DNA from 4 places in the Cryobacterium sp. TMS1-20-1 genome. Region 2 is predicted to be linked to each of the others. Evidence: predicted binding sites of a transcription regulator. Region 2 holds the regulator's gene; each other region holds the start of a gene.

Region 1 (2,200 bases), on a different contig from region 2:
CTGCGTCAGGTCGCAAGCAAAGCCAGCGTCGCGCTCGGCTACCTCAGCGAGGTAGAACGTGGACAGAAAGAAGCCTCCTCGGAGATTCTCGCGTCCGTGGCCGATGCACTGGAAACCCCGATTTCGGTCATCATGCGTGAAGTTGGTGACCGTCTCGCCGTCATCGAGGGAATGGATCAGTTCCCCGACACGGTACCCGACGACCTCGTCACCACGTTCGATTCCGGGCTGATGTCGTTAGACAGCGGCGCGCGCTAGTCGCCCCACCGATTCAAAACAATAAGTCCACCGTCGACACCTTGTGTCGGCGGTGGTTGTCTTTCAGGAGTGTGTGTGTTCAGATTCGGGTGGAGCCAGCGCCGTGCGATTGAGTGAATTTCGCACCGCGCTGAAGGAAGAATTCGGCGACGGTTACGGCCGAGTGCTCACCCGTGACCTCGTGCTCACCCCGCTCGGCGGACGCACGGCCGATCAGGCACTCGCAGCCGGCGTCCCGGCCCGTGACGTGTGGCTGGCACTGTGCGCCGCGGTCGACGTGCCTCGCAGTCGTTGGTACGGCGCCGGCATCCCGGCCCCTCGCCTGTAACAGACTGGACTTCACCTTAGGCCTCTGATTCGACACGCCGTGCACAATATCCGGGAATGCTCGAATACCTGTTCGGCTTTGATAGGCTCCTCAACAGCAGACTTTCTGACAGGTTCTCCACTGGTCGATCGTGCTCCCGGCCAATGTCGGAGGTGCGGCGTACAGTCGAATTTGTCAGAGAAAGTCGGCGATTGCCTTGTCGAAACGGGCATCGGGGTCCTCTCGATGACCGGGCCGACAGCCTATAGGCGCCACCATGCACGTCCCGAAGCTCCGTTCAAAGCTAGCGACCGTGCAGAACCCAGGAGATGAAGACCATGGCATCACAAGCGAACCGCGAGAAGGCCCTCGAAACCGCCCTCGCGCAAATCGATCGTCAGTTTGGCAAGGGCTCGGTCATGCGCCTCGGCAGCGACGAGCGTGCCCCCGTTGAAACCATTTCGACTGGGTCGATCGCGCTAGACGTCGCGCTCGGCGTAGGTGGACTGCCGCGTGGCCGCATCGTGGAGATCTACGGTCCGGAATCCTCGGGTAAGACCACGCTCACCCTGCACGCCATCGCGAATGCGCAGAAGAACGGTGGCATCGCCGCGTTCATCGACGCGGAGCACGCCCTCGATCCGGAATACGCCAAGAAGCTCGGCGTCGACATCGATGCTCTGCTGGTCTCGCAGCCCGACACGGGCGAGCAAGCCCTCGAAATTGCTGACATGCTCGTGCGAAGTGGGTCCATCGACCTCATCGTTGTCGACTCGGTTGCTGCCCTCGTGCCGCGTGCTGAGATCGAGGGCGAGATGGGTGATTCCCACGTGGGCCTCCAGGCCCGGCTCATGTCGCAGGCGCTCCGCAAGCTCACCGGTGGTTTGAGCCAGACCAACACCACCATGATCTTCATTAACCAGCTGCGCGAAAAGATCGGCGTCTTCTTCGGTAGCCCCGAGACCACGTCGGGCGGTAAGGCACTCAAGTTCTACGCGTCGGTGCGCCTCGACATTCGCCGCATTGAAACCCTCAAAGACGGAACCGAAGCCATCGGTAACCGCACCCGGGTCAAGGTCGTCAAGAACAAGATGGCACCGCCCTTCAAGCAGGCTGAGTTCGACATCATCTATGGCATCGGAATCTCGCGCGAGGGCAGCCTGATCGACTTCGGAGTCGACCAGGGCATCGTCAAGAAGTCCGGTGCCTGGTACACCTACGACGGCGACCAGCTCGGCCAGGGTAAAGAGAACTCGCGCAACTTCCTGCTCAAGCACCCCGAGATGGCCAACGAGATCGAGAGCAAGATTCTGATCAAGCTCGGCATCGGCCCGGAGGGCATCGCGGCCAAGGCCGCCGAGAAGGCCGCAGCGGCGATTGTCGCCGAGGCCGAAGCGAAGGCTAAGGCGGAAGCGGATGCGGCGGCGGTACTCGATGGTGGTCCGGTCGCCATCAAGGCACCGGCAGCGCGCAAGAGCGCCTAACCGAGACCACGGAACGACAACGAAAGGCAGGTCACGGGAATGGTTCACTTCGAACCCAAGAATGACGCAGCACCACAAGCAGACGCCGGCTTGGCTCCCGTGACCTACCTGCCCGGTGCGGCCCCGGGAATGAAGCGCCGCTCGCCGCTGC
Region 2 (2,200 bases):
CCCGCAGACCGCAGACATTCGCCGGGCACGCGCCCAGTTTCTCAAAGGAAACCTGCCAGCCGATGACTACCGCGACCTGATGCGCGCCGAGATCGGCCGCGTCGTCGCCCTGCAGGAAGAGATCGGACTCGACGTGCTCGTGCACGGGGAACCCGAGCGCAACGACATGGTGCAGTATTTTGCTGAGAACCTCGACGGGTTCACCGTGACCGAGAACGGCTGGGTGCAGTCCTACGGCAGCCGCTGCACCCGGCCATCCATTCTGTGGGGCGACGTCTCGCGCCCGGCCCCGATCACGGTGGACTGGTCGGTGTACACGCAGAGCCTGACAGCCAAGCCGGTCAAGGGCATGCTCACCGGACCGGTGACCATTCTGGCCTGGTCGTTCGTGCGTGACGACCAGCCGCTTGGCGAGACCGCTCGCCAGGTCGCCCTTGCCCTGCGCGATGAAATCGGCGACCTGGAAGCTGCGGGCATCAAGATCGTTCAGGTCGACGAGCCGGCCTTGCGGGAGCTGCTGCCGCTAAAGAAGAAGGACCACGCCGACTACCTGGACTGGTCGGTCGGCTCCTTTCGGCTGGCCACGGCCGGGGTCGCGGAAGCGACTCAAATTCACACGCACCTCTGCTACTCGGAGTTCGGCGTCGTCATCGAGGCTATCCGCAACCTCGACGCCGACGTCACGAGCATCGAAGCGGCCCGCTCGCGCATGGAGGTGGTCCAGCAGATTGAGGCCGGCGGGTTCAACCACGGCATCGGGGCCGGCATCTATGACATCCACTCGCCGCGAGTACCCAGTGTCGACGAGCTGACGACCCTGCTGGACACCGCCCTGGAATCCATCCCCGAACGCCAGGTCTGGGTGAACCCGGACTGCGGGCTCAAGACGCGTGGCTACGAGGAGACGGTGCAGTCCCTGCACAACATGCTGGCTGCGACCCGGGTGGTGCGCGATCGCCGCGCTGCCGATCTGAGAGCTAGCCTCACCCGGTAGCTCACTCGCGTACCTGGCGCCAGCCGGCAGTCTTCAGGCCCGATCACCGGTTAGTGGTCGGGCCTCGCGCCGTGCTTCTGTTCTCTTCTTTGCTTGAAGGTGACTCGCTAGACCGAGCGCAATACGGCGACGACCTTGCCGAGGATGTCGGCGTAGTCGCCGACGATGGGCTCGAAGTTACTGTTGCGCGGCAGCAGCCAGGTATGGCCGTCGCGCTTGCGCAGTACCTTCACGGTGGCCTCGTTGTCGAGCATGGCCGCCACGATTTCGCCGTTCTCCGCGGTCTTCTGCTGGCGAACGACAACCCAGTCACCGTCGCAGATCGCCGCATCGATCATCGACTCACCGACGACCTTGAGCATGAACAGCTCCCCCTGGCCGACGAGCTGGCGGGGGAGCGGGAAGATCTCGTCGATCTGCTGATCTGCCGTGATCGGAATGCCGGCAGCGATTCGACCGACGAGGGGAACCATCGCAGCGTCGCCGACCTGCACGCCCGGGTGAAAACTGTCCTGGTCGCCGGTTCCGACGTCTTCGGGCGCGCGTTGAATCTCGATGAGTACCTCGAGTGCGCGAGGACGATTCGGGTCACGACGCAGATAGCCGCTCAGCTCAAGCTGGTTGAGCTGGTGAGTCACGCTCGATAGCGAGGCGAGGCCGACGGCGTCACCGATCTCACGCATGCTCGGCGGGTAGCCGCGCGAGCTGACCGAACGCTGAATAACGTCGAGGATGGCGAGCTGGCGCGGGCTCAAACTCTTGCGGCGCCGAGTGCCGCCCTTGTCGCGGGTACCGCCGGTGCTTTGTGTCACGAGAAGCGCTCCTTGCGTCGGTCCCGCGCGGGTTAGAGGACGTCTCGCGGGAATGTCGGTGGTGTCTGGTTGAGTAGCAATCAAGCAATTGACCTATCGAAAGTTTATCCAGTTCTCGGCCTTGAAACAAACACTTATTCGAGTGTGTTGCGTGATTTTCCGGGCAGAGACGAGAAAAAGCTTGCATGTTCGATTGTTCGAAGTTATATTCGGAACATAGTTTCGTATTCGGTCCTCCCGGCCGAGGGCCGAATACGAGACTCGCAGCCCGCCTACCTTGGAGGTTTGACATGACCACAGCATTTGCTCCCGCAGTTTCTCTCCCGCCCGTCACACGTCTTCGCCTCACCCGGCGTGGGCGAGTCGTCTTCACCACGCTCGCCGCATTGCCGGT
Region 3 (2,200 bases), on a different contig from region 2:
GGAGCGGCGCGGCATGTTCTGTTCGAACAGAAAGACGTCGGCGAATCCGCCGGTGCCGAGCGGGCGCACGTAGCTGTAGCCCGACAAAACGGGCGGAACAGAGGGAAGTCGCCTGCCCATTGCTCCCCCCGACCTGCGTTGTTTCTGTCGTGCAACCTTGTGCTGGTCTAAGGTTCAAGCTTAACCACGGCGCCCGATCCCGACACCCACAAGGGGACATGATACACCCCCACAATGGGGGGTGCAAAATGTGAGCGCGGTGGGGGCCACAGAACGCTTGACCGGGCGCTAGCCGCGGATAGCGTTGCCGAGCTCGGTGTCCGCGTTGCCGAGTGCGTCGGCGGCGGCGGTGAGGAACTGACTCATGCCGTCGAGGCCGTTGACCGCGACGGGTCGTGCCCTGCGTGAACGAGTCATACGCGGTCTGGAAAGCACCCGAAGCCGAGTCCGTCACGAAGCGGGAACCGACCAGATTGTTCACGAGCGTCTGCAGCTCGGTCAGCTTGGTGATGAGGTCTTCCTTGCCGGAACTGAGTCGACCAGCGGCATCCGTCATGTCGGACTAGGTCACATTGCGATTGGCCACGGTGTCGCCACTGTTGGAGCCCGAAAGGCTGCGTGTGGTCCTGACCTAATGGCAATACCCCGGACGGGTCGAATAGGGGTGCACTCGCCGTCCACTGCCCGCACTGGACGCTAGCTGCACGAAGTCGGGGTACTGGTTCCCTGCGAGACCCGCCCGCTTCCGTTGGTCGAGCTTGCCGATACCGCCATGGACTGGCGCGAGCCGGCCGCGAAAACGTTCGAGTCGAACCGAATGCATATTCGCACATACATCCAAACATTTCTGAGAAACCCTCGCTTCTGGCGCATGGTTTTGGTACACTTGTTCTATGAGCCAGAGCGGCGATACCCCACAGCCGGGCCGTGTCGATCCGTTCTTCGCGGCTCACGGCTACCCGCCGTCCACACTCGAAGAGCGTGCCGAGTTCGAGGTGTTCTGGGCGCAGTGTCAGGCTGATTGGCGGCTCCAACTGGCCGAGGGGCTCGGAGACTGCGCCCCATATGAAGACCTCGACCTGGAACTGGTCAACCCGGCATCGGTGAGTCCGACACCAGTGAGCCCGGCACCGGTGAGTCTGGCGGCTGACCGCCCGGAGTTGATTGATTGCCCGACCATTCCGGTCGGCTTGGACCTGACCGAGGTGTTCGCCGCGGTGCCGCCCGAGAACGTCTTCGATGAGGACCTCCGCGAAGAGTTCCTGTATACCAATTACCTCGCGGACAATTTTCTCCCGGTCGATTTCATCCCGGACGGATGCACCACTGACGGATGCACCGCTGGCGAGCGTTGCACTGACCCGGCTGAGGCTGACCCGGCTGACGCTGACCCGGACCAACCCGGTCTGGCCCCTGGTGGTTCCGTGGACGTGCTGAGTCCGTTTCAGCGGCACCAGGCGCAGTTCGTCGACCGGGTGCTCTACCTCGAGAAGGTGATCGCGTGGGCGCAGGCGAGTAAGGCTGAGGTCTTGACTGAGGCGTGGGAGTACACCACTAACAGTGCTGAGACCGGTCGTCCGCAGGCCGGTCCGCAGCATGAGCATGACTGGGATGCGACCTTCGCCGCTCAGCAGGGCCTGGTCGCCGAAATGGCCTGTGCGCTGCGCATCCCGGCCGGCACAGCCTCTGGCCTGTTGCGGGAGAGCCGGGTGCTGGTCGAATCCCGGCCCGAGACCCTGACCGCGCTCCGCACCGGAGAGATCTCCCTGCGGCATGCCCAGCGGCTGCTCGACCAGCTCGATTCCGTCTCCGAGCCCGCCCGGGCCGAGTTGGAGGCGGTGTTGCTGCCGCACGCGAAACGCCTCACTCCGGCGCAGTTTGATGGCAAAGCCCGCAAGCTGCGGGAGCGGTTCCACCCCGACAGCATCACCGTTCGCCGCACCCGGTGCCTGGCCGACCGCAAGGTGCAGTTCTTCCCCGACAAGGACGGCACGGCCACCCTCTGGTTACGAGCGGCCGGCGACGACCTGCAAGGCGTCTACACCCGGGTCACCGATGCTGCGATCAGTCTGCAGGGCCCCGATGAGCCCCGCACCCTCAGCCAACTCCGCGCCGACGTCGCCATCGACCTGCTCCAGCAGGGCGTCACCGGCACAGGCCTCGGCGCCGGCCTCACCGCCAACGTCAACATCACCGTCCC
Region 4 (2,200 bases), on a different contig from region 2:
CCCAGGGGGTGTCGAGCGAGAAATCGAGGTCGCGGGCGAGACCGTCGAGGAGCTTCTCGTAGTACTGGAACAGGCCCTTGCCCTGGGTGGTCCAGGGCAGCACGACACCCTCGGCGATACTCAGGTCCGGGTCGCCGAGCAGCAGGTCTTCGTCGACCGACATGCGGGTGCCCAGGCCGGAGCACTCCGGGCAGGCGCCGAATGGGGCATTGAACGAGAAGGTGCGCGGTTCGATTTCGGTCAGCTGCACCGGGTGGTTGTTCGGGCAGGAGAGCTTCTCGGAGTAGTTTTGCCAGGCCTTGTCGCCTTCCTCGTCGAGAAAGTTGATCTGCACGAGGCCGTCGGTGAGCTTGAGCGCCGTTTCGAGCGAGTCGGTGAGGCGACTGAGCAGTTCGGGGCCGGCGACCAGACGGTCGACAACAACGGAAATGTCGTGCTTCTGCTGCTTCTTGAGAGTGGGCGGTTCGCTCAGCTGAATCTGGGTGCCGTCGACGATCGCACGGGAGTAACCGCCACCGGCGAGCTCTTGGAAGAGGTCGACAAATTCGCCCTTCTTCTGCGAAATGACCGGGCTGACCACCTGGTAGCGGATGCCCGCCTTCAGTTCCATCAGCTGGTCGGCGATCTGCTGCACGGTCTGCGACTGGATGATCTCGCCACAGATCGCGCAGTGCGGCACGCCGATACGGGCCCAGAGCAGGCGCATGTAGTCGTAGATCTCGGTGATCGTGCCGACCGTGGACCGCGGGTTGCGGTTGGTGGACTTCTGGTCGATCGAGACCGCGGGGCTCAAACCCTCGATGAAGTCCACGTCGGGGCGGTCAACCTGCCCGAGGAACTGCCGAGCGTAGGCCGAGAGTGACTCCACGTAGCGGCGCTGGCCCTCGGCGAAGATGGTGTCGAAGGCGAGCGACGACTTTCCCGAACCGGAGAGACCCGTGAAGACCACGAGCGCATCGCGCGGAATCTCCAGATCTACGTTGTGAAGGTTGTGTACGCGGGCTCCGCGCACACTGAGTTTGGGACCTGTTTCTACCTTGGTAATCGACACTCATTGAGTCTATGCAACGCCGCTGACAGTGCCTGACAGCAAGCATCGCCGAGAGCGAACACCGGCACATCCCGATATTGTTTCAGAGTATGTATATACTCGGTGACTAATAGCCGTTTGAATTGCCGGAGGTCGTATGTCTGTTCGCCAGAGTCTGCTCGCCATCCTGAACCAGGGGCCGTGCTACGGCTACCAGTTGCGGGCCGAATTCGACCGGCGCACCGGGTCGACCTGGCCGCTCAACGTTGGCCAGATCTACAACACCCTCGATCGGCTGGAGCGCGACGGTCTGGTGCAGAAGGCCGATATCGACGCCGACGGTCAGAATTACGTCGAGATAACGGATGCCGGACGGGCGGAGGTCGCCGACTGGCTCGGCTCCCCCGTGGTGCGCACAATGGCCACCCGTGACGAGCTCGCCATCAAGCTCGCGATCGCTGTAACGCTGCCCGGCGTCGACATCGCCCAGGTGATTCAGGTACAGCGCACCGCCACCATGCGCACCCTGCAGGAACTGACCCGCACCAAGAACGCGACCGCCGACCCGGAATCATCCGAGCAGCTGGCCTGGCTGCTCGTGATCGACTCGCTCATCTTCGCCGCCGAGGCGGAAGCACGCTGGCTCGACCACTCGGAGCACCGGCTGGCCAGAGCCCGCGCGGCCGGCCTGGCCGCTCCGCTGCCGCTCAACACCGAGGTACCCAAGCGCGGTCGCCCGGCCAAGACTGCAGCGGCCAACGCATGACCGGCTCCGACATTCTCTTGCAGCTCGACGGAATCTCGATGCAGTATGGCCGCGGCGAGACCGCGATCACCGCGCTTGCGGGAGTCGACCTGTCGGTGCGCCGCGGCGAACTCGTGGCCGTGATGGGGGCATCCGGTTCGGGAAAATCGACCCTTCTAGCGGTGGCCGGCGGACTCACCCCACCGACGGCCGGGGAGGTCGTCGTCGAAGGGCACTGGCTGAGCCAGCTCTCGGCCCGCGAACTCGCGACCCTGCGCCGGCGCAGCCTCGGCTTCGTGTTTCAGGATTTCAACCTGATTCCCTCACTGACCGCGCTCGAAAACGTGAGCCTGCCACTCGAACTCGACGGGTGGACGTCAAAGAAAGCGCACCGTCCAGCCCTCGATGCGCTCAATATCGTCGAG

What was found. The regulator LexA, encoded in region 2, represses DNA repair genes until DNA is damaged. The targets are predictions, from matches to a motif close to TCGAACANNTGTTCGA.
Region 1: a site for LexA is predicted at 647-662, ahead of recA (recombinase RecA). Genes of this name have one in related genera too.
Region 3: a site for LexA is predicted at 814-829, ahead of E3O45_RS07410 (HNH endonuclease signature motif containing protein). Genes of this name have one in related genera too.
Region 4: a site for LexA is predicted at 1,157-1,172, ahead of uvrA (excinuclease ABC subunit UvrA). Genes of this name have one in related genera too.

What each region holds. Positions count from the first base shown of each region.
Region 1 covers NZ_SOGF01000063.1:95,446-97,645, forward strand. The annotation lists gene E3O45_RS16135 (helix-turn-helix domain-containing protein) at 1-258, shown strand, start outside; gene E3O45_RS16140 (DUF3046 domain-containing protein) at 362-586, shown strand; gene recA (recombinase RecA) at 904-2,049, shown strand; gene E3O45_RS16150 (regulatory protein RecX) at 2,089-2,200, shown strand, end outside.
Region 2 covers NZ_SOGF01000025.1:32,415-34,614, reverse strand. The annotation lists gene metE (5-methyltetrahydropteroyltriglutamate--homocysteine S-methyltransferase) at 1-994, shown strand, start outside; gene lexA (transcriptional repressor LexA) at 1,102-1,806, opposite strand; gene E3O45_RS05600 (LysM peptidoglycan-binding domain-containing protein) at 2,097-2,200, shown strand, end outside.
Region 3 covers NZ_SOGF01000033.1:22,567-24,766, forward strand. The annotation lists gene E3O45_RS07400 (serine/threonine-protein kinase) at 1-120, opposite strand, end outside; gene E3O45_RS18210 (hypothetical protein) at 289-417, opposite strand; gene E3O45_RS07410 (HNH endonuclease signature motif containing protein) at 894-2,200, shown strand, end outside.
Region 4 covers NZ_SOGF01000023.1:78,995-81,194, forward strand. The annotation lists gene uvrA (excinuclease ABC subunit UvrA) at 1-1,051, opposite strand, end outside; gene E3O45_RS04725 (PadR family transcriptional regulator) at 1,188-1,796, shown strand; gene E3O45_RS04730 (ABC transporter ATP-binding protein) at 1,793-2,200, shown strand, end outside.